4 regions of the Streptomyces sp. NBC_00459 genome follow, and region 1 is predicted to be linked to each of the others. Evidence: riboswitches for the same ligand, from Rfam matches in the RefSeq annotation. Region 1 holds a riboswitch; each other region holds the start of a gene.
The links. Region 1 has a riboswitch for cyclic di-AMP ahead of OHN74_RS26075 (transglycosylase family protein). Riboswitches for the same ligand answer to the same signal wherever they lie in the genome.

Region 2: another riboswitch for cyclic di-AMP. It lies ahead of OHN74_RS36995 (LysM peptidoglycan-binding domain-containing M23 family metallopeptidase); the one in region 1 lies ahead of OHN74_RS26075 (transglycosylase family protein).
Region 3: another riboswitch for cyclic di-AMP. It lies ahead of OHN74_RS27140 (C40 family peptidase); the one in region 1 lies ahead of OHN74_RS26075 (transglycosylase family protein).
Region 4: another riboswitch for cyclic di-AMP. It lies ahead of OHN74_RS32605 (M23 family metallopeptidase); the one in region 1 lies ahead of OHN74_RS26075 (transglycosylase family protein).

Annotation. Positions count from the first base shown of each region.
Region 1 covers NZ_CP107903.1:5,877,998-5,883,024, reverse strand. Annotated here, with positions in the region: gene OHN74_RS26085 (FtsB family cell division protein) at 1-345, opposite strand, end outside; gene eno (phosphopyruvate hydratase) at 447-1,733, opposite strand; gene OHN74_RS26075 (transglycosylase family protein) at 2,103-2,819, opposite strand; cyclic di-AMP (ydaO/yuaA leader) riboswitch at 2,823-2,994, opposite strand; gene OHN74_RS26070 (transglycosylase family protein) at 3,179-4,111, opposite strand; gene OHN74_RS26065 (cytochrome P450 family protein) at 4,340-5,027, opposite strand, start outside.
Region 2 covers NZ_CP107903.1:8,390,772-8,395,798, forward strand. Annotated here, with positions in the region: gene OHN74_RS36985 (tyrosine-protein phosphatase) at 1-325, opposite strand, end outside; gene OHN74_RS36990 (alpha-galactosidase) at 496-2,589, shown strand; cyclic di-AMP (ydaO/yuaA leader) riboswitch at 2,893-3,052, shown strand; gene OHN74_RS36995 (LysM peptidoglycan-binding domain-containing M23 family metallopeptidase) at 3,056-4,042, shown strand; gene OHN74_RS37000 (SGNH/GDSL hydrolase family protein) at 4,262-5,027, shown strand, end outside.
Region 3 covers NZ_CP107903.1:6,132,636-6,137,662, forward strand. Annotated here, with positions in the region: gene OHN74_RS27130 (C40 family peptidase) at 1-680, opposite strand, end outside; gene OHN74_RS27135 (hypothetical protein) at 1,157-1,510, shown strand; gene OHN74_RS27140 (C40 family peptidase) at 1,529-2,722, opposite strand; cyclic di-AMP (ydaO/yuaA leader) riboswitch at 2,731-2,906, opposite strand; gene pcrA (DNA helicase PcrA) at 3,201-5,027, shown strand, end outside.
Region 4 covers NZ_CP107903.1:7,365,839-7,370,865, forward strand. Annotated here, with positions in the region: gene OHN74_RS32595 (M16 family metallopeptidase) at 1-471, shown strand, start outside; gene OHN74_RS32600 (M16 family metallopeptidase) at 468-1,856, shown strand; cyclic di-AMP (ydaO/yuaA leader) riboswitch at 2,071-2,238, shown strand; gene OHN74_RS32605 (M23 family metallopeptidase) at 2,252-3,025, shown strand; gene OHN74_RS32610 (GntR family transcriptional regulator) at 3,214-3,909, shown strand; gene OHN74_RS32615 (HPr family phosphocarrier protein) at 4,082-4,363, opposite strand; gene OHN74_RS32620 (bifunctional acetate--CoA ligase family protein/GNAT family N-acetyltransferase) at 4,543-5,027, shown strand, end outside.

The sequences.
Region 1 (5,027 bases):
CGGCATCACATAGTGCAGCCGCTGCCGGATCTGCTGCTCCGCGTACGCGTCGTCCTGCCAGCGTGCCTTCAGGTCGCGGAGCTGCTCGACCCGCCGGCTGGCCTGGTCGCGTTCGCGTTCCATCTCGGCGATGTCGGCGCGCTGGGAGACGTACTGCCTTATCGGGTAGGCAAGGGCCACGATCAACGTGCACAGGACCAGGGCGAGCAGCGCCGCCCGGCCGGTCAGACGGGAGCGGCGGGCCTGCCGCTTGGTCTGGGAACGGTAGACGCGGGCCGCCGTCTGCTCGCCGAGCAGCTTGATCCTGGTCGCGGTGGAGAACCGGTCCCGGTCCTTCACGGCCATGTTCCCCGCCTCCCCTTCACACACGCGTACGTCCCCGCACACGGTACGGGACCGGATACGGGGACGTACGTACGACTGGCTATGCCTTGACCCTGGTTGGGTCAGCCCTTGAAGCGCGGGAAGGCGCTGCGACCGGCGTACACAGCGGCGTCGTCGAGGATCTCCTCGATGCGCAGCAGCTGGTTGTACTTGGCGACGCGGTCCGAGCGGGCCGGGGCGCCGGTCTTGATCTGGCCGCAGTTCACGGCGACGGCGAGGTCGGCGATGGTGACGTCCTCGGTCTCGCCGGAGCGGTGGGACATCATGCACTTGAAGCCGTTGCGCTGGGCCAGCTCGACGGCGTCCAGGGTCTCGGTCAGCGAGCCGATCTGGTTGACCTTGACGAGCAGGGCGTTGGCCGAGCCCTCCTCGATGCCACGGGCGAGGCGCTCCGGGTTGGTGACGAAGAGGTCGTCGCCGACGATCTGGACCTTGTCGCCCAGCTTGTCGGTGATGGTCTTCCAGCCGGCCCAGTCGTCCTCGTACAGCGGGTCCTCGATGGAGATGAGCGGGTACGCGGAGACGAGCTCCTCGTAGTACTCGGTCATCTCGGCGGCCGTGCGGGACTTGCCCTCGAACTCGTACTTGCCGTCCTTGTAGAACTCGGACGCGGCGACGTCGAGCGCGAGCCCGATCTGCTCACCGGGGACGTAACCGGCCTGCTTGATGGCCTCGATGATGAGGTCGAGGGCGGCGCGGTTGGACTCCAGGTTCGGGGCGAAGCCGCCCTCGTCGCCGAGACCGGTGGACAGGCCCTTGGTCTTCAGCACCTTCTTGAGGGTGTGGTAGATCTCCGCGCCCCAGCGCAGCGCCTCGGAGAAGGACTCCGCGCCGATCGGGGCGATCATGAACTCCTGGATGTCGACGTTGGAGTCCGCGTGGGAGCCACCGTTGAGGATGTTCATCATCGGAACGGGCAGCAGGTGCGCGTTCGGGCCGCCGAGGTAGCGGAAGAGGGGCAGGTCGCTGGCCTCGGAGGCGGCGTGGGCGACGGCGAGGGAGACGCCGAGGATGGCGTTGGCGCCGAGGGAGCCCTTGTTGTCGGTGGCGTCCAGGTCGAACATGGCCTGGTCGATCAGGCGCTGCTCGGTGGCGTCGTAGCCGACGAGCTCCGGGCCGATCTGCTCGATGACGGCGAGGACGGCCTTCTCGACACCCTTGCCGAGGTAGCGGTTGGGGTCACCGTCGCGCAGTTCGATGGCCTCGAAGGCTCCGGTGGAGGCGCCGGACGGGACGGCGGCACGACCGGTGCTGCCGTCATCGAGGCCGACCTCGACCTCGACGGTGGGGTTGCCTCGCGAGTCGAGGATTTCCCGGGCTACGACGACGTCGATGGACGGCACGAGCATCTCCTTCATGGGATGTGACGCGGGTACGCGGGGCTGCTGGGCCTCGCGGGTACGGGGCCGCGGCGGCTCCGCGATGATGAGCCTAACCGGCTCCGGGGGATCGGCCAGCCGTCCGACCACCCCATGGACGGAACATGAACGGAACCCAGGGTAAACATTGTTCCCCCAGGGAACAAAAAGCCCCGCTCCGGTGCGTACGGGGGAAGACGCACCGAAGCGGGGAGCCCGTGGGGGACGGGGGTGGCCCTCGCGAGGCCTCCACTATGGAAGGCACGGATGTGAGGGCCCTGTGGTTCACCTACGAGCCGGCCGGGGTCTGGGGGAGGTTCCGGCCCGCCGGTGACCGGGGTCAGCCGCGGTACAGCCGCGTCAGCTGAGGTGCAGCTGCTGGCCCGGGAAGATGAAGTCGGCGTCGTCGATGATGTCCTTGTTCAGCTGGAAGAGCTTCTGCCAGCCGCCCTTGACGTCGTGCGCCTCGGCGATGGCGCTCAGGCTGTCGCCCTTGACGACCTTGTACTCGCCGTCGCCCTTCTTGACCTTCTTGCCGGTCGGGGTGGTGACGGTCTTCTTCGCGGCCGGCCGCTCCTGCGAACGGGAGGCCTGCTGGTTGTCGGTGGAGCGGGTGGAGGTCTCGCCGGAGCCGCTGGAGCTGCTGGAGTTGCCCGAGCTGCTGGAACCGCTGGACGAGCTGTCGCTGGAGCCGCCGCCGTAGGAGGCGTTGGACAGGCCCACACCGCAGACCGGCCAGGCACCCTTGCCCTGGCCCGCGAGGACCTTCTCGGCGATGGTGATCTGCTGGGACTTGGAGGCCTGGTCGGCGGTGGAGGCGTACGCCGAGCCGCCGTACGCGGCCCAGGTCGAGGCGGAGAACTGGAGGCCGCCGTAGTAGCCGTTGCCGGTGTTGATGGACCAGTTGCCGCCGGACTCGCACTGGGCGACCGTGTCCCACTCGGCGGAAGTGGCGGCAGAGGCGGAGCCGGCCGCCAGAAGCGGAGCGGCGACCGCGGCGCCGGTGACACCGGCGATGGCGACGACCCGGGTGGCCTTGGACGGACGGCGGTGCTTGCCCTTACCGGTAAACAGCATGCGTGATCCCCTCACCGACGCCTGCGAGGTGAGCTGTCGGGTTCGGGCCGGTTGAGTTGCCCGGCCGTACGTCCCTCTCGGGCGGCGTACGGCTTCACCCCAAGCCGCTCCGGACAACTGCCCGGTGCGGCACTTACCTTGGGTCCCCCGCTCCTGCCTACGGCGCTTGATAGCGACGACTGTTCCCGTACGGCCGTTGGCAGGATTCGGCGTTGCGACCGGCGGGGCCCACTGTGGCGGGCGATGACGACCGTAAACAGCTGATCCTCTGAAATACAAAGACGATCAGGGCTTCTGAGACCTTTGTCTCACCGCATTGATAAAGGACATTCAGCGCGAAACCAGGACGTGAACTCCGGTTAGTTTTGCCCGGGTTCGCTACCTACCGCAAGGGTCTGACCGGGAAGGATGAGGCCCGAGTCCGCGTCAAGGAAGGACTCGGTCCCGGCGGGATCCGCGGACTGCCCGCCGGCGAGGTCGAGGGAGTCGGTGACACCCCAGAGGACACCCCCGATGCCGCCGGCGTACGAGCCCTCGGCCTTGCCGCGGTGCCGGCCGGTACCGACGGAGGCCTCACCTTCGGTCGCATCGACCCCTTTTGCCGCACTCTGCCCGGAGTTGCCCCGCTCTCCACCTACTACGGAATCTGTGGGTGAACTGTCGCCCTCCTTCACGTCACCCGCACCGGGCGACGAGGAGGAAGGGGACGGCGAGGTGACCGACCCGGCGGGGTCGGTGGGGTCGGCAGAGCCCGTCGTCGCCCCGGCGGACGGCGTGGGGGACGGCGACGAGTCGGAGGCCCCGGGCGAGGCCGGGGAGCCGGTGGAGGGAGATGCCGAGGGCGTGGGCGACTCCGAAGCCGAGGAGGAGGAAGAGGAGTCCGACCCCGACCCCAGGCCCAGACCCAGACCCAAGCCCGAACCCGCGGTCGATTCCGAGGTGTCACCCTCGGCCACACCGGTGTCGACACCGGCCGATCCGGTGTCCTTGCCGAGCCCGGACAGCAGCGCACAGGCCTCCCAGGCCCCCGCGCCCTGGTCGGCGAGGATCTTCTCGCCGACGGCGATCTGCTGCGAGCGGCTGGCCTGGTCGGCGCTCGTGGCATACGCGAGGCCGCCGTACTTCTCCCAGTCCGCCTGGGTCAACTGGAGCCCGCCGTAGAACCCGTTGCCGGGGTCGGCACTCCAGGAACCGCCGCTCTCGCACTCCGCGACCCGGTCCCAGGTGGTACCGCTGGCCGCACTGGCCCCGGTCGCGCCGAGCAGCGGAATCGCGATGGCGGAGCCTGCCACGCCGGCCGAGACAAGCAGAGCCGGGGCCTGACGGGGGCGACGGTGACGACCGTTCCCGGAGAGCATGCGATTGCCTTTCACGAGACAGCGAGGAGCGGTGCGACAGATGATGCAAGGCATCGCACTGGTGCACGAACGTATCGACAGGCGATCACTTGTCACAAGTTAATGCCGCACAGATCACGTGAAGATCACATTGTTGAGGGAGTGTCACCTTCTCGCGAACTCCTACGACCCCTCCGGCGCCGCGCGCCCGGTTCCGCGAACCGGCGTGAACTCGACGGGCAGGGTACGCAGTCCTCGCATGATGAGCCCACCCCGCCACCTCAACTCGGCCGGGTCCGCGCCGAGTTGCAGGTCAGGGAGACGCGTGAGGAGGGTGGCCAGCGCGCTGCGCCCCTCCAGTCGGGCGAGCGGGGCGCCGAGGCAGTAGTGGATGCCATGGCCGTATCCGAGGTGCTGGTTGTCCCGGCGGCCGAGATCGAGGGTGTCGGGGTCGGCGAACCGCGCCGGGTCCCGGTCGGCGGCGGCGAGGACGACCAGGACGGGGTCGCCGGCCCCGATGTCCTGTCCGCCGATGCTGAGCGGCCGGGTGGCGAAGCGCCAGGTGGCCAGCTCAACGGGGCCGTCGTAGCGGAGGAGTTCCTCGATGCCGGTTTCGAGGAGGGAGGAGTCCTCGACGGCGAGGGAGGCCTGGAGGCGGGCGCGCTGCTCGGGGTGGGTGAGCAGGGCGTAGACCCCATTGCCGATCAAGTTCACTGTGGTCTCAAAACCAGCGAACAGGAGGATGAAGGCCATGGCGGCGGCCTCGTTCTCGGTGAGGTGCTCGCCGTGGTCGGAGGCGCGGATGAGCCCGGAGATGAGGTCCTCGCCGGGTTCGGGGACGTCGGACAGCGCCTCGCGCTTGCGGTGGATC
Region 2 (5,027 bases), 2.5 Mb from region 1:
CTAGATCGCCGTCCCGGACCATCTTCCAGAACTCCGCGCCGTCCGCCGGGTCGGACAGCGGGATGTTCACGTTGCGCACGCCCGGCAGCTCGACGTCCGGCCCTTCCAGCCCGATGTCCGCCGCGTTGCGGAAGTCGAAGATCGTGTGCAGCCCGAGGGAGCCGAGAAACGCCGTGTCCTCGTCGGTCGCGTGGGCGAGATGGCCGCTGCGGAACAGCCGTCCGTGCGCCACGCGTCGGCCGTCCACCGTCGGCAGTCCGCCCACGTCACGGAAGTTTCGTACGCCACCCAGCTCGGGCTCGGTCGACGGGACCTGCTGCGTCACGAGGGCTCCCCTCCCACACCGCCCCGCGGACGCTGCTCGTCGACGGGCGCGTTTCGACGATACGACATGGGTGAGCAGGCCAAGGAGTTTTCCACAGGCGTTGCCGTCCGGGGCCGTGGCGCTGATGATGTTGATGCTTGAGCGTGCCTGTTCGGATCTGTGGGGACATGATGCTGGAAATTGCCGGAACCGGTCGTACGTGGCTCCTTTCGGGGCCCACCAGCAGTTACGCCGTCCATCTCACCGAGGACGACGAACTGCTGCATCTGCACTGGGGCCCGCGGATCGCCCTCGCCGACGCGGAGGCGCTCGCCGTCCGTCCACTGCCGGACTACTGGCCCTTCGAGGCTCCGCTCGACGGTCACGAGGAGTACCCGGTCGAGGGCGGCCCCCGCTTCGTCCGGCCCGCGCTGTCCGTGCGGACCGACGAGCGCCGGGGCACCGAGTGGCGCTTCGAGGTGTACGAGACCGAGGCCGGCGACGAGGGTGACGAACTGCGGCTGCGGTTCCGTGACGGAGGGCTGGCGATCACGCTCCACTACCGGATGCGCCACGACGTGGTGGAGCGCTGGGTGACCCTCGCCCATGAAGGATCCGACGGGACCGACCCGCTGGAGCTGCTCCGCGCGGACTCCGCCACCTGGACGCTCCCCGAGCGCGACGGCTGGCGTCTCTCCCAGCTCCATGGTCGCTGGGCCGCCGAGTCCCGGCTCGTGAAGACGGACCTCACCTACGGTGAGAAGGTCATCGGCAGCCGTCGCGGCCACACCGGGCACCAGCACCTGCCCTGGGTGGCGCTCGACACCGACGCGACCGAGGAGCACGGCGAGGTGTACGCGTGTGCGCTCGGCTGGTCCGGGTCGTGGCGGATCGCCGTCGCCCAGCTGCCCGACGCGCGCGTACAGATCACCGGCGGCGCCGGATACGACGACTCGGGCCTGCTGCGCCTGGCGGCGGGCGAGTCCTTCGTCACGCCCGTCTTCGCGGGGCTGTGGACCGACGCCGGACACGGTGGGGCGAGCCGGGCGTGGCACGCGTACCAGCGCGCGTTCGTCGTCCCGGACGCGGACCGGGACCGGCCCGTGCTCTACAACTCCTGGGAGGCCACGGAGTTCGACATCTCCGAGGAGCAGCAGGGGACGCTGGCCCGGCGGGCCGCCGCGATCGGTGTCGAGCTGTTCGTCGTGGACGACGGCTGGTTCGGGGCCCGCACCAGCGACCGGGCCGGCCTCGGCGACTGGACGCCCAACCCGGACCGCTTCCCGGCGGGCCTGAAGCCGCTCGCCGAGTACGTGCACGCTCTGGGGATGCAGTTCGGCATCTGGGTCGAGCCGGAGATGGTCAACCCGGACAGTGACCTGTACCGCGCGCACCCCGACTGGGTGCAGTTCCAGCCGGGCCGAAAGCGGACGGAGTTCCGCAATCAGCTCGTGCTGAACCTAGCGCGTGAGGATGTCCGCGAGTACCTCTGGGAGCAGCTCGACGGGATGCTCTCCAGTGCCCCGATCGACTACGTGAAGTGGGACTTCAACCGCTGCTTCACGGACGCGGGCTGGCCCGGCGAGGACTACCCGCAGCGGCTCTGGGTCGACCATGTGCACGGGCTGTACGCGCTGCTGGACCGGCTGCGGGCGGCCCATCCGAACGTCGCCTTCGAGTCCTGCTCGGGCGGCGGCGGCCGGATCGACCTCGGTGTCCTCGCCCGTACGGACCAGGTGTGGACCTCCGACAACACCGACCCGCTGGACCGCCTCGCCATCCAGGAGGGCTTCAGCCAGATCCATCCGGCGCGCGTCATGGCCGCCTGGGTCACGGACAGCCCGAACACCCAGCTCAACGGCCGGGTCAGCTCATTGCGGTTCCGCTTCGTGAGCGCGATGGCCGGGGTGCTCGGTGTCGGCGGTGACCTCACGACGTGGACGGAGGAGGAGCTGGCCGAGGCCGGGGAGTGGGTGGGGCTCTACAAGGAGATCCGGCCCGTCGTGCAGCGTGGCGACCTCTACCGGCTGCGGCGGCCGGCCGGCGGGCTGAGTGGGGTGCAGTACGTGCTCGGCGACGAGAGCGTCGTCCTCGCCTGGCTCCAGGCGCAGCACTACGGCGAGCCGGTACCGGCGCTGCGGTTGCGCGGACTTGACCCGTCGGCGACGTACGAATGCCCTGAAACGGGCGAAATCCATCGAGGTGCCGTACTCCTGCATCGTGGTCTCCGGACCGGACTCAAAGGTGACCTGGATGCGGCAGTTTTCCGACTACGTCGCATCTGATGCTTCTGTCCGTTATGGCGCCTTCATTCCAACTCGCTGGGAAATGATGGTTGCTGTGAATCGAGTGCGTGAGCAGCGTCATATTCGTGACCGTGAGTCGCCGTCATGTTCACGTAATTTCGGTGTGTTTCAAGGGAGTTCCAAGGGTTGAAGGATCCGGAATTCACGGACAGTGACCGGTGATTCTGGGGAGGATCACAGGAAATCCGTACACAGGGAACTTGAGGCTTGTTCCGGTGCGTCCTGGTCGCTTACGTTCGCCACCAATCCGGACGGACGCCCAATCCTGCCGCCGCCCGGAGCCCGCATCTAACACCCGAAAACGGCAGGAGCGGGGGACCCACAGGTAGTACGCCTGTTCCGGTCTCTGGAACAGGCTCGGGGTTAAGTCACGTTCAGGCGTGGCCGGACATCTCCAGTCCGCACCCGACAGCTCACCCCGCAGGCGACGGAGAAGGAATTCGCCATGCCCGCGAAGGGTAAGCACCGCCGTCCGAAGTCCCAGCGATTCACCCGCTCGATAGCCGTCGCCGGAACCGGCGGAGCCGCTCTCGCCCTGCCGTTGCTGGGAGCCACCGGCGCCCACGCGGCCACGGCGGAGTCCGCGACCCAGTCGGTGTCCTCGCTTTCGGAATCCGCCAAATCCGTAGCCGTCGATTCCGTTTCCGCGAAGTCGGAAAAGGCGGCAAAGGCCGCCGCGTCCGCTCCCTCCGCCGCCAAGAAGGCGAGCGTCAGGACCTACTCGGTCCAGGCCGGCGACTACCTCTCGAAGATCGCCCAGCAGGAGAGCGTCAGCGGTGGCTGGCAGAAGCTCTACTCGGACAACCGCACCGCCATCGGCGCCGATCCGAGCCTTATCCACCCCGGTCTGAAGCTGACGATCGGCAAGAAGGCCGCGTCGACCTCGTCGCCTTCCTCGTCCTCCTCCGCGAAGTCGTCGTCCTCTTCGAAGTCCACGCAGACGGAGAGCTCCGAGCCGGTCGCCGAGAGCGCGACGGCCGAGACCTCGGCGACGACCGAGGCGGCCGACACCAGCAGCTCCAGCGGCTTCACCCTCCCCGTGGCCGGTGCCACCATCGGTACCGCCTACCACGTGTCGGGCAGCATGTGGTCCAGCGGTTACCACACGGGCGTCGACTTCGTCGTCCCGACCGGCACCTCCCTCAAGGCCGTCGGTGCCGGCACCGTCGTCTCCGCCGGTTGGGGCGGTGCGTACGGCAACCAGGTCGTCATCCAGCTCGCCGACGGCTACTACGCCCAGTACGCCCACCTCTCCCAGCTCTCCGTATCGGCCGGTCAGAGCGTGACGGAGGGTCAGCAGATCGGCCTCTCCGGTGCCACCGGCAACGTGACCGGACCGCACCTGCACTTCGAGATCCGCACCACCCCGGACTACGGCTCCGACGTGGACCCGGTCGCGTACCTCCGCTCGAAGGGCGTCGCCGTCGGCTGACGCGCGCACGCTCCGCAGAACACGGACCGATGGCCGGACCCCGATCCCGGGATCCGGCCATCGGCCTGTCTCGCGGTGTTCCGTTATTCCGGGTTGACCAACACTTGACGAGTGGCCTATCTCACCGCGAGTCAACCCCTTCCTACGGTCGCGTAGCTCACATCGGAAGGTGAATCATGGGCCGATGTGGCAGACGATTCGAAGAATGACAGCAGAGCAGTGATCGGGTCGTACGTGGCGGTGGGGGACAGCTTCACCGAGGGCGTCGGCGACCCCGGCCCGGACGGGGCGTTCGTCGGCTGGGCCGACCGGTTCGCGGTGCTGCTCGCGGACCGGCGTCCCGAGGGCGACTTCGACTACACGAACCTCGCGGTACGCGGGAAGCTGCTCGACCACATCGTGGCCGAGCAGCTTCCGCGCGCCAGGGAACAGGCGCCGGACCTCGTCTCCTTCTGCGCGGGCGGCAACGACATCATCCGGCCCGGCAGCGACCCGGACGAGGTGGCGGAGCGCTTCGAGCGAGCGGTGATCGGCCTCACCTCGGCGGTCGGCACGGTCATGGTGACGACCGGCTTCGACACCCGCAACGTCCCGGTGCTGAAGCACATGCGCGGCAAGATCGCCACGTACAACGGGCATCTGCGGGCCATCGCCGACCGGTACGGCTGTCCCGTGCTCGACCTGTGGTCCCTGAAGACCATCCAGGACCGCAGGGCCTGGGACGGCGACCGGCTGCATCTGTCGCCGGAGGGACACACGCGGGTGGCGCTGCGCGCGGGACAGGTCCTCGGTCTGGAGATCCCGGCCGACCCGGACCAGCCCTGGCCCCCGTTGCCTCCGCGAGGAGCCTTGGAGATCCGCCGCGACAACGTCCACTGGGCCCGCGAGTACCTGGTCCCGTGGATCGGCCGACGCCTGCGCGGCGAGTCGTCGGGCGACCATGTGACGGCGAAGGGGAGCCTGTCGCCGGTCGACATCAAGAGCC
Region 3 (5,027 bases), 250 kb from region 1:
GACCGTGAGGCATGCCCACCGCCCCAGCCTCCGCCGCCGCTGCCGCCCTCCGTCGCGAGCCGGGCGCGTTCCTCGGTGTTGAGGCGGGACAGCAGCTGGCGGGCTTCGTCCAGCTTGCCCGTCACGGTCTTCTTGTGGCGGTTCAGCTCGGCCTGGCGAGCCTTGAGGGAGGCCAGTTCGACGTGGGCGGCCCCCCGCAGCTGCTCGATCTCCCGCAGCTGCTCGCGTACACGGGCCACGTCCGACGCCTGTCTGCTGCCGGCCCGTTCGGCGAACGCGGCGCCGTCCAGATAGCCGTCGGGGTCCTCGGAGAGGGCGAGTTGCAGCGCGGGGTCGAGCCCGCCGGAGCGGTACTGAGCCGCGGCCATCGAACCCAGCGACTCCCGCGCAGAGTTGAGCCGTTCCTCCTTGCGCGCAGCCTCGTCCCGCAGGGTGCCCAGCCGCTGCTCCGCCCGGTCGGCCTTCTCCTTCGAGCCGTTGTACTTCTCGGTGGCGACCTCCGCCTCCTCGTACAGCTTGTGCACCTTGGCCTCTACCTGCGCGGGAGTCAGCTGTGGCTCGGCGTACCCGATGCCGTCGAAGCCGGTCGCCGTCGCCGCGCCCGCGAGGGCGATCGTCGCGGCGGTGCGGGCCGTAGTGCCGTTGAGCGAGCGCTGTCGGGGCTTGCGGTGCGCTGCCACCGGGGCGTCACGTCCTTTCGTACGACCGCCGCTACGACTACCGCCGGACGGCTGCCTGGGAAGCGGACCCAGGAGGGCGGTTGCGCGTCCGGCGACGGCTCGCACAGGGGGAGCGGTCCGCCGCCGGACTTTCTCGGCGGTGGTGTCCGACTGCCGCCCCTGGCCCGGGCGGCGGTGGGGAGCCGGGCACCTGGTGGAGGACGCTAAACCTGAGTGGGGCGTGGGGGTAACGCCATGTACGGAACTGGCGTGAGCCGACCGCCGGGTGACCGCATGCGACCGTGATCCGGTTCCGGCGCCGCCGACTTCACGCAGACGGCTGATCAATGAGGGGGTTCACGGGGCACGTGGGGGTGACACGGTGCTATGGGGTGCATATATGCGAGGTCTCGCGCTGCCACGCACATGCCTTGCGGACGCCGTACGCCCGGCCCGGTGTCGTACGGCGCGGGCGCCGCTGACTAGGCTCCGGGCTCATGGGCGTACTCATCCATCTCTTCGTCGGACTGCACATCATCGGCATCGCCTCGCTCCTGGGCGGGTTTCTCACCCAGCTGAAGGCCATGGGGCAGGGCACGGCCCGCTTCGTGCCCGCGATGCTGCACGGCGCGTTCACCATGCTGGTCACCGGTGTCGCCCTGGTGGGCCTCAACCAGGCCGACGACCAGCCGGTCGACAACATCAAGATCGGCGTGAAGCTGGCCCTGCTGATCGTGATCCTCGGTCTCGTCTATGTGAAGCGGGACGACGAGACCGTGGACAAGCGGCTGTTCGGCCTGGTGGGTCTGTTCACCACGGCGAACATCTTCATCGCCGTGCTCTGGACCTGACCTCCGGCCCGCAGTGCGTCAGGCCGGGCGCACCACACTGTGGATCGTCGACTCGCCGTCGTAGAAGATCGATTCCTCACGGACGTACGCACCCGGCTTGGGGGCGTGGATCATCATGCCGTTGCCGATGTACAGGCCGACGTGGCTGATGTCGTCGTAGAAGAAGACCAGGTCACCGGGTTGGATGTCGGAGAGGGAGACCGTCGTGCCGGCGTTCACCTGGTCGTAGGTGGTGCGCGGGAGGGTGACTCCGGCGGCCCGCCACGCGGCCTGGGTGAGGCTTGAGCAGTCGTACGAGTCCGGGCCGGTCGCGCCCCAGACGTAGGGCTTGCCGACCTGTGCACGTGCGAAGGCGAGGGTCTTCTCGGCCTTGGTGGCGTACGAGGAGTCGGGGGCCGTTGCCGTCGACGTGTCCGGGGTGGTGCCGCCCGTCGACTGCTGCGCCGCCGCCGCTTCCTGCCGGCGCTGCTGCTCCGCCGCCTGTTGCTGCTGGGCGAGTTCCTGCGCCTGGCGGCGGGCCTGCGCCTGCTTCGCCCGTTCGATCGCCGCGAGTCGTAGCTTCTCCTCGGCGGTGAGGCGGGAGAGCAGCCGGCGGGCCTGCGCGAGCTTCGTCTGGACGGCGGTCTTGGTCGTCTGCAGCTCGTCCTGGGACTCCGTGAGCGATTCGAGGCTCGCGGTGGCCTCCTGGCGCTTCTGCGTGGCCTCGGCCTGCTGCGTGATGTAGTCGTCGACAGCGTCCTTCTGGCGGGCGGTCAGGCGTTCCATCAGCTGGTTCTGGTCGAAGTAGTCCTGCGGGTCGTCCGCGAGCAGGAACGTCGCCGTCGTGTCGGGCGCGGCGGATCCGGTGCGGTACTGGGCCGCGGCGAAGGAACCCAGCTCCGCGCGCGCGTCGTTGAGCTTCTGGGTGCGCTGGGCCACGTCGTCCATCAGGGCGTCGGCGCGGGCCTGCTGCTTGGCGGCCTTCTCCTTGGCGGCGTTGTACACGTCGGCGGCCGACTCGGCCTTGTGGTAGAGGTCGTCGACCTCCGCCTCGACCTCCTCCATGCTCGGCCGGTCGTCGGCCGAGGGCGTGGTGGGCTCCGCGGGCGCGGCGTCGGCGGTCTGGGTCAGCAGGGCTACGGAAGCGGTCAGGGCCGCCGTGGCGAAGGCGGGGGTCCGTATGCCTGCTACGCGCGTTCCCGTAGGACGCGACTTGCGGTGCGACGACGCCAAGGGAGGCGACTCCTTCCACGTTCCGCCTACCGGGTTAGCTGTCGGGTTCGGGCGGGTGGTTCGGAAGGGTTGCCCTACGGTCCTTGCCCTGGACGGCAGTCGGACCGATTCACCCCAGGATTTCGGTGGGTCCCCGGCTCCTGCCGCGCAAGGGCGGCACGATCGGACTCGGCGGAGGCCGTGCGGCCCGGCGATGTTCGCCGGTGAGGGTCGAGCGGCCTTACGGCACGCTAACCAACAGGTGTGGCTCCTGTGAAGGTTGATGACCGCTATGCCCGATACGTATTTGTGACCTCAGTCCTAAACATGGCTCTGTGCAGTTAATCGGGAATGCTCTGTGGTGCTTGTTGGTGAATTGCTGATTGCATCCCGTTTTGGCTCCGCCGACCGTGAGATCTGGTCGTCCGGTTCGGAAAGCAGGGGGATGTTTTCGGGGTGGCGGCGGGTTGTCAGTGGGGGCGCCTAGACTCGGAGAGCGATGAGCAGCCTCTTTGACGACAGCTTCCTGGCGGACCTCCAGGGCCCTCGGGCCCGCGAGGAGGAACCCCCGCCGCCGCCCGAGGACGAGCATGTGCCGGAGTCCGTTCCGGACGACCTGTTCGGCGGGAATTTCGACGCGCCGCCGGACCGGGACGCGTACTACCGCGACGGCGCCCCACGCCCGGTGGTGGACCCGGCCGCGCTCCTGGAAGGGCTGAACGAGAACCAGCGCGCGGCCGTCGTGCACGCCGACACCCCTCTGCTCATCGTGGCGGGCGCCGGCTCCGGCAAGACACGTGTGCTCACGCACCGCATCGCGTACCTGCTCGGCGAGCGGGGCGTCCACCCCGGCCAGATCCTCGCGATCACCTTCACCAACAAGGCCGCCGGGGAGATGAAGGAGCGCGTGGAGCACCTCGTCGGTCCGCGCGCGAACGCGATGTGGGTGATGACGTTCCACAGCGCGTGCGTGCGGATCCTGCGGCGGGAGAGCAAGAGACTCGGCTTCACCTCCTCCTTCTCCATCTACGACGCGGCCGACAGCAAGCGGCTGATGGCGCTCGTCTGCCGTGATCTGGACGTGGACCCCAAGCGCTTCCCGCCCAAGTCCTTCAGCGCGAAGATCTCCAACCTGAAGAACGAGCTGATCGACGAGGAGGACTTCGCCGCCCAGGCGAGCGACGGTTTCGAGAAGACCCTCGCCCAGGCGTACGCGATGTACCAGTCGCGGCTGCGTGAGGCCAACGCGCTCGACTTCGACGACCTGATCATGACGACGGTCAACCTGCTGCGCGCCTTCCCGGATGTCGCCGAGCACTACCGCCGCCGCTTCCGGCACGTCCTCGTCGACGAGTACCAGGACACCAACCACGCCCAGTACGCGCTCGTACGGGAGCTCGTCGGCACCACCGAACACACGGGCGACGACGCTGACGTACCGCCCAGCGAGTACGACCTGCCTCCCGCCGAGCTGTGCGTGGTGGGTGACGCCGACCAGTCGATCTACGCCTTCCGGGGCGCGACGATCCGCAACATCCTCCAGTTCGAGGAGGACTACGCGGACGCGACGACGATCCTGCTCGAACAGAACTACCGCTCCACGCAGACGATCCTGAGCGCCGCCAACGCGGTCATCGAGCGCAACGAGTCCCGTCGTCCCAAGAACCTGTGGACCAACGCGGGCGCGGGTGCGCAGATCACCGGCTACGTCGCCGACACGGAGCACGACGAGGCACAGTTCGTCGCCGAGGAGATAGACCGGCTGACGGACGCGGGCGACGCGAAGGCGGGCGACGTCGCCGTCTTCTACCGGACGAACGCCCAGTCCCGTGTCTTCGAGGAGATCTTCATCCGCGTCGGCCTGCCCTACAAGGTCGTCGGCGGCGTCCGATTCTACGAGCGCAAGGAGGTCCGGGACGTCCTGGCCTATCTGCGCGTACTCGCCAACCCGGAGGACTCGGTGCCGCTGCGCCGCATCCTCAACGTCCCCAAGCGCGGCATCGGCGACCGCGCGGAGGCGATGATCGACGCGCTGTCCCAGCGCGAGAAGATCAGCTTCCCGCAGGCGCTGAAGCGCGTGGACGAGGCGTACGGAATGGCCTCGCGGTCGACCAACGCCGTCAAGCGGTTCAACACGCTGATGGAGGACCTGAGGACGATCGTGGATTCGGGCGCGAGCCCGGCGACGGTCCTGGAAGCGGTCCTCGAACGCACGGGCTACCTGGCCGAGTTGCAGGCCTCGACCGACCCGCAGGACGAGACCCGGATCGAGAACCTCCAGGAACTCGCCGCGGTCGCCCTGGAGTTCGAGCAGGAATCCGCAGCG
Region 4 (5,027 bases), 1.5 Mb from region 1:
GCCGGCTTCGGCCTGCTGCGGCTGGCCGGAGCGCCCTCCCTGGGATGGCTGGACGTGAAGACCTCCGCGGACGTCGAGGTGCCGGTCATCGAGGCCGCCGTCGACGAGGAGCTCGCCCGGTTCGCCGCGGAGGGCCCCACGGCCGAGGAAATGGAGCGCGCCCAGGCCCAGTTGGAGCGCGAGTGGCTGGACCGGCTCGGTACGGTCGCGGGCCGCGCCGACGAACTGTGCCGTTTCGCGGTGCTGTTCGGCGACCCGCAGCTCGCCCTGACCGCCGTGCAGCGCGTGCTCGACGTGACGGCCGAGGAGGTCCAGCAGGCCGCCAAGGACCGGCTGCGCCCCGACAACCGCGCGGTGCTCGTCTACGAGCCGGTCTCCGGAGAGACCGCCGAGGACGCTGATCCGCCGCAGGACCCCGAGGCCGAGGCCACGATCGAAGCCACCGACACCGACGAGGAGGCGGCCAAGTGACCGAGCTCGCCACGATGGAGTTCCACCCCCAGCCCCAGGCGGGCGAGGCCAGGCCCTGGGCCTTCCCGGCCCCCGGCCGGGGCACGCTCGGCAACGGTCTGACCGTCCTGCGCTGCCACCGCCCCGGCCAGCAGGTCGTCGCCGTCGAGGTACTCGTCGACGCCCCCCTGGAAGCCGAGCCGGCCGGTCTCGACGGAGTGGCCACGATCATGGCCCGGGCCTTCTCCGAAGGCACCGACAAGCACTCCGCCGAGGAGTTCGCCGCCGAGCTGGAGCGCTGCGGCGCCACCCTCGACGCGCACGCCGACCACCCGTGCGTGCGCCTCAGCCTCGAAGTGCCCGTGTCGCGGCTCCCCAAGGCGCTCGGTCTGCTGGCCGACGCCCTCAGGGCGCCCGCGTTCTCGGACAGCGAGATCGAACGGCTGGTGCGCAACCGGCTCGACGAGATCCCGCACGAGACGGCCAACCCGGCCCGTCGCTCCGCCAAGCAGCTGTACAAGGAGCTGTTCCCGGCGGCCTCGCGCATGTCCCGTCCGCGCCAGGGCACCGAGGAGACGGTCGCGAAGATCGACGCGGCCGCCGTACGCGCCTTCTACGAGAGGCACGTCCGGCCCGCCACGGCCACCGCCGTGGTCGTCGGCGACCTCACCGGCGTCGACCTGGACGCGCTGCTCGGTGACACCCTGGGGGCCTGGACGGGCTCGTCGGCCGAGCCGCGGCCCGTGCCGCCGGTGACCGCCGACGACACCGGCCGGGTCGTCATCGTGGACCGCCCCGGCGCCGTGCAGACCCAACTGCTCATCGGCCGCATCGGCGCCGACCGGCACGACCGCGTCTGGGCCGCCCAGGTCCTCGGCACGTACTGCCTCGGCGGCACCCTCACCTCCCGCCTGGACCGTGTCCTGCGCGAGGAGAAGGGCTACACCTACGGTGTGCGGGCGTTCGGCCAGGTCCTGCGCTCGGCTCCGGACGGTACCGGTGCCGCGCTGCTCGCCATCAGCGGCTCCTTCGACACTCCCAACACCGGTCCCGCTCTCGAGGACCTCTGGAAGGTGCTCCGCACCCTCGCGGCGGAAGGGCTCACCGACGCCGAGCGCGATGTCGCGGTGCAGAACCTGGTCGGCGTCGCCCCGCTCAAGTACGAGACCGCGGCGGCCGTGGCGAGCACACTGGCCGACCAGGTCGAGCAGCACCTGCCCGACGACTACCAGGCGACGCTGTACCGGCAGCTCGCCGCGACCGGCACCGTGGAGGCCACCGCGGCGGCCGTGAACGCCTTCCCGGTGGACCGCCTGGTGACGGTCCTCGTCGGCGACGCGGCGACGATCGAGGAGCCTGTCCGGGCCCTCGGTATCGGCGAAGTGACCGTCGTCCCCGCCGAGTAGCGGCACGGCGTACACGAAAGGGGCCCCGGTGCCGAAAGCGTCACCGGGGCCCCTTTGTCCATTTTGATGCGCAAGTTGTCCGTATTGATGGAGAGGTGGACCGTCTGCACTGTGGCATGCGCTACAAAACCCGTGATCGGTTTGTTGATTGAAAGATGTCCCGTTTAGCGTCTGTCCGGCTGTCCGTCATGCACCGAGCCGCAGCCGCGGCACCGGACAGTCATCGCCGAGTCCCCGTACGGCGCGAGCCAGGGGAGCCGGGGACCCACCATGTGCAGTCCCTGGGGTGAATCGGATGCCCGCGCGTGCCGCGAGGGTGTCCGTAGGAGACCTTCCTGCTCCGAACCCGTCAGCTAACCCGGTAGGCGAGAAGGAAGGAAAGGACCCACAACTACATGGCGTTCACCCGCGCCACCGGGAAGCACCGTCGTCCCAGCCGCCCCAGCCTTGTCACCCGTACGACCGTCCGAGCAGCCGGCGTGGCCGCCCTCGCGACCACCGGCGTCGTCGGCTCCCTCGCCGCTCCGGCGCTCGCCGCGGAGTCCACCGTCGAGCAGACCGGCCTCACCCCGGTGATCTCCATCGGCGAGTCGCTCGCCGAACAGATCGACGCGCAGGCCGCCGCCCAGGAACAGGCCGCCGAGAAGGCCGCCGCCGAGAAGCGGGCCGAGGCCGCCGCGCGCAAGGAGGCGGAGGAGCGGGTCAAGGAGGCACGCGAGGCGAAGGCCCGCGCCGCTCGCGAGGCCGAGCGCAAGCGCCTCACCAGCTATGTCGCCCCGATCGCCGGCTCGTACATCTCCACGGGCTACAAGACCGGCGGCGCCATCTGGTCCTCCGGCAGCCACACCGGCGTCGACTTCCATGCGGCGTCCGGCACCACCGTCCAAGCGGTTGGCTCCGGCACCGTCGTCGAGGCCGGTTGGGGCGGGTCCTACGGCAACAACATCGTGATCAAGATGATTGATGGTACGTACACTCAGTACGGTCATCTGTCGTCCATCAACGTCTCCGTCGGTCAGACGGTCACCCCGGGTCAGCAGATAGGCCTCTCCGGAGCCACCGGCAACGTCACCGGTGCGCATCTCCACTTCGAGGCACGCACGACCCCGGAGTACGGCTCGGACATCAACCCTGTCGCCTACCTCCGCTCGCACGGCGTGAACGTCTGACGACCCCGCGCACCACTTGTCGTGGCCCCGGCTCACCGAGCCGGGGCTTTCGGCGTTTCACAGGGGTGTGTGTCCAAAAAATATCCATCGATTCCGGCCTGCCGTCGGAAATTCCGGTTCTCTGCAATAGAGTCACTCAACACACGTCAATCGTCGACGTTTCACGGGGATTAAAGCGGAGGTCGGACATGCGTATTCCGGCGCACTCGGTATGCACGGCGATCCGGGACGACATCGTCGCCGGTGTCTACGAGCGCGGCAGCCGGCTCACCGAGGAACTGCTCGCGCGCCGGTACGGCGTCTCGCGCGTCCCCGTCCGCGAGGCCCTGCGCACGCTGGAGGCCGAGGGCTTCGTGGTGACCCGGCGGCACGCGGGCGCGTGCGTGGCCGAGCCCACCGAGCAGGAGGCCTCCGACCTGCTGGAGATGCGCATGCTCCTGGAGCCGCTGGGCGCCTCCCGGGCCGCCCAGCGGCGCACCGAGGCCCACCTCAAGGTGCTGCGCGGCCTGGTCCGGCTGGGGCAGGAGCGGGCCAGGCGGGGGAACAGCGAGGATCTGCGCTCCCTGGGGGGCTGGTTCCACGAGACGCTCGCCCAGGCTTCCGGAAGCCACGCCCTGACCTCGACGCTCACCCAGCTCCGGCACAAGATCGCCTGGATGTACGCGGTGGAGGCGCCGGCCAGTCCCGTCGACTCCTGGGCGGAGCACGGGGCGATCGTGGACGCGGTGGCGCGCGGTGACGGTGAGCGGGCGCGGGCGATCACGGCGCTGCACACCGAGCGGGCGACCGTCGTGCACCGACTTCGATTTCCGGGCGCCGGGGAGCGGCCGGATCGTGTGAGGACTTCGCAACATCCCGTAAACATGACGGGCCTGCGTCATTAACACGGGCGCCGTATACAAAGAGGGTTGAATTCGCGGGGGATTATTTCTGCTGCCTGCGATCGGGAATTACGAAGGGCCCGCCCGATATTCGGGCGGGCCCTTCGTCGTGTGCGGATGATGCTTTTGCGGTGGCATCTGCCGCCACCGTCGATCGAGGACCCTTCAGGCTTCCTCAGACGGTCTCGGGAAGTTCCTCGAGCCCCTCGGCCACCAGCTTCGCCAGGCGGTCGAGCGCGGCTTCGGCGCCCTCCGCCTCGGAGGCGAGGACGATCTCCTCGCCGCCCTGGGCGCCCAGGCCGAGGACCGCCAGCATGGAGGCCGCGTTGACGGGATTGCCGTCGGCCTTGGCGATCGTCATGGGGACGCCGGCGGCCGTGGCCGCACGGACGAAGATGGAGGCGGGGCGGGCGTGGAGGCCCTCCGCCCAGCCGACGTTGACGCGGCGCTCAGCCATGTGATGCTGCCCTTCACTGTCTCAGGGTTGTCTAGACCATTGTTCCATAGCGTGAAGCGTGCCGGGAGGCGGGCCCAAACCCGTCCCGGAACCGCGTTCGAACCCCGGCCTGGGCCCGACTTCGGTCCCCCACAGACTGCCTCGCGACGTTGTCGGACGCGAGCCGTACTCTGGGGCGCATGCAGAACTCGGCGGACCGGCACGAGTACCCCGCCCACTGGGAGGCGGACGTCGTGCTGCGCGACGGCGGCACCGCCCGTGTCCGGCCCATCACGGCGGACGACGCCGACCGGCTGGTCAGCTTCTACGAGCAGGTGTCGGACGAGTCGAAGTACTACCGCTTCTTCGCGCCCTATCCGCGCCTGTCCGCAAAGGACGTCCACCGCTTCACCCACCACGACTTCGTGGACCGGGTGGGGCTCGCGGCCACGGTCGGCGGCGAGTTCATCGCCACCGTACGCTACGACCGTATTGACGCCGAGGGACTGCCCGCCTCCGGTCCCGCCGGCGAGGCCGAGGTCGCCTTCCTGGTGCAGGACGCGCACCAGGGACGTGGTGTCGCCTCCGCCCTCCTCGAACACATCGCGGCTGTCGCCCGCGAGCGCGACATCCGCCGCTTCGCCGCCGAGGTGCTGCCGGCCAACAGCAAGATGATCAAGGTGTT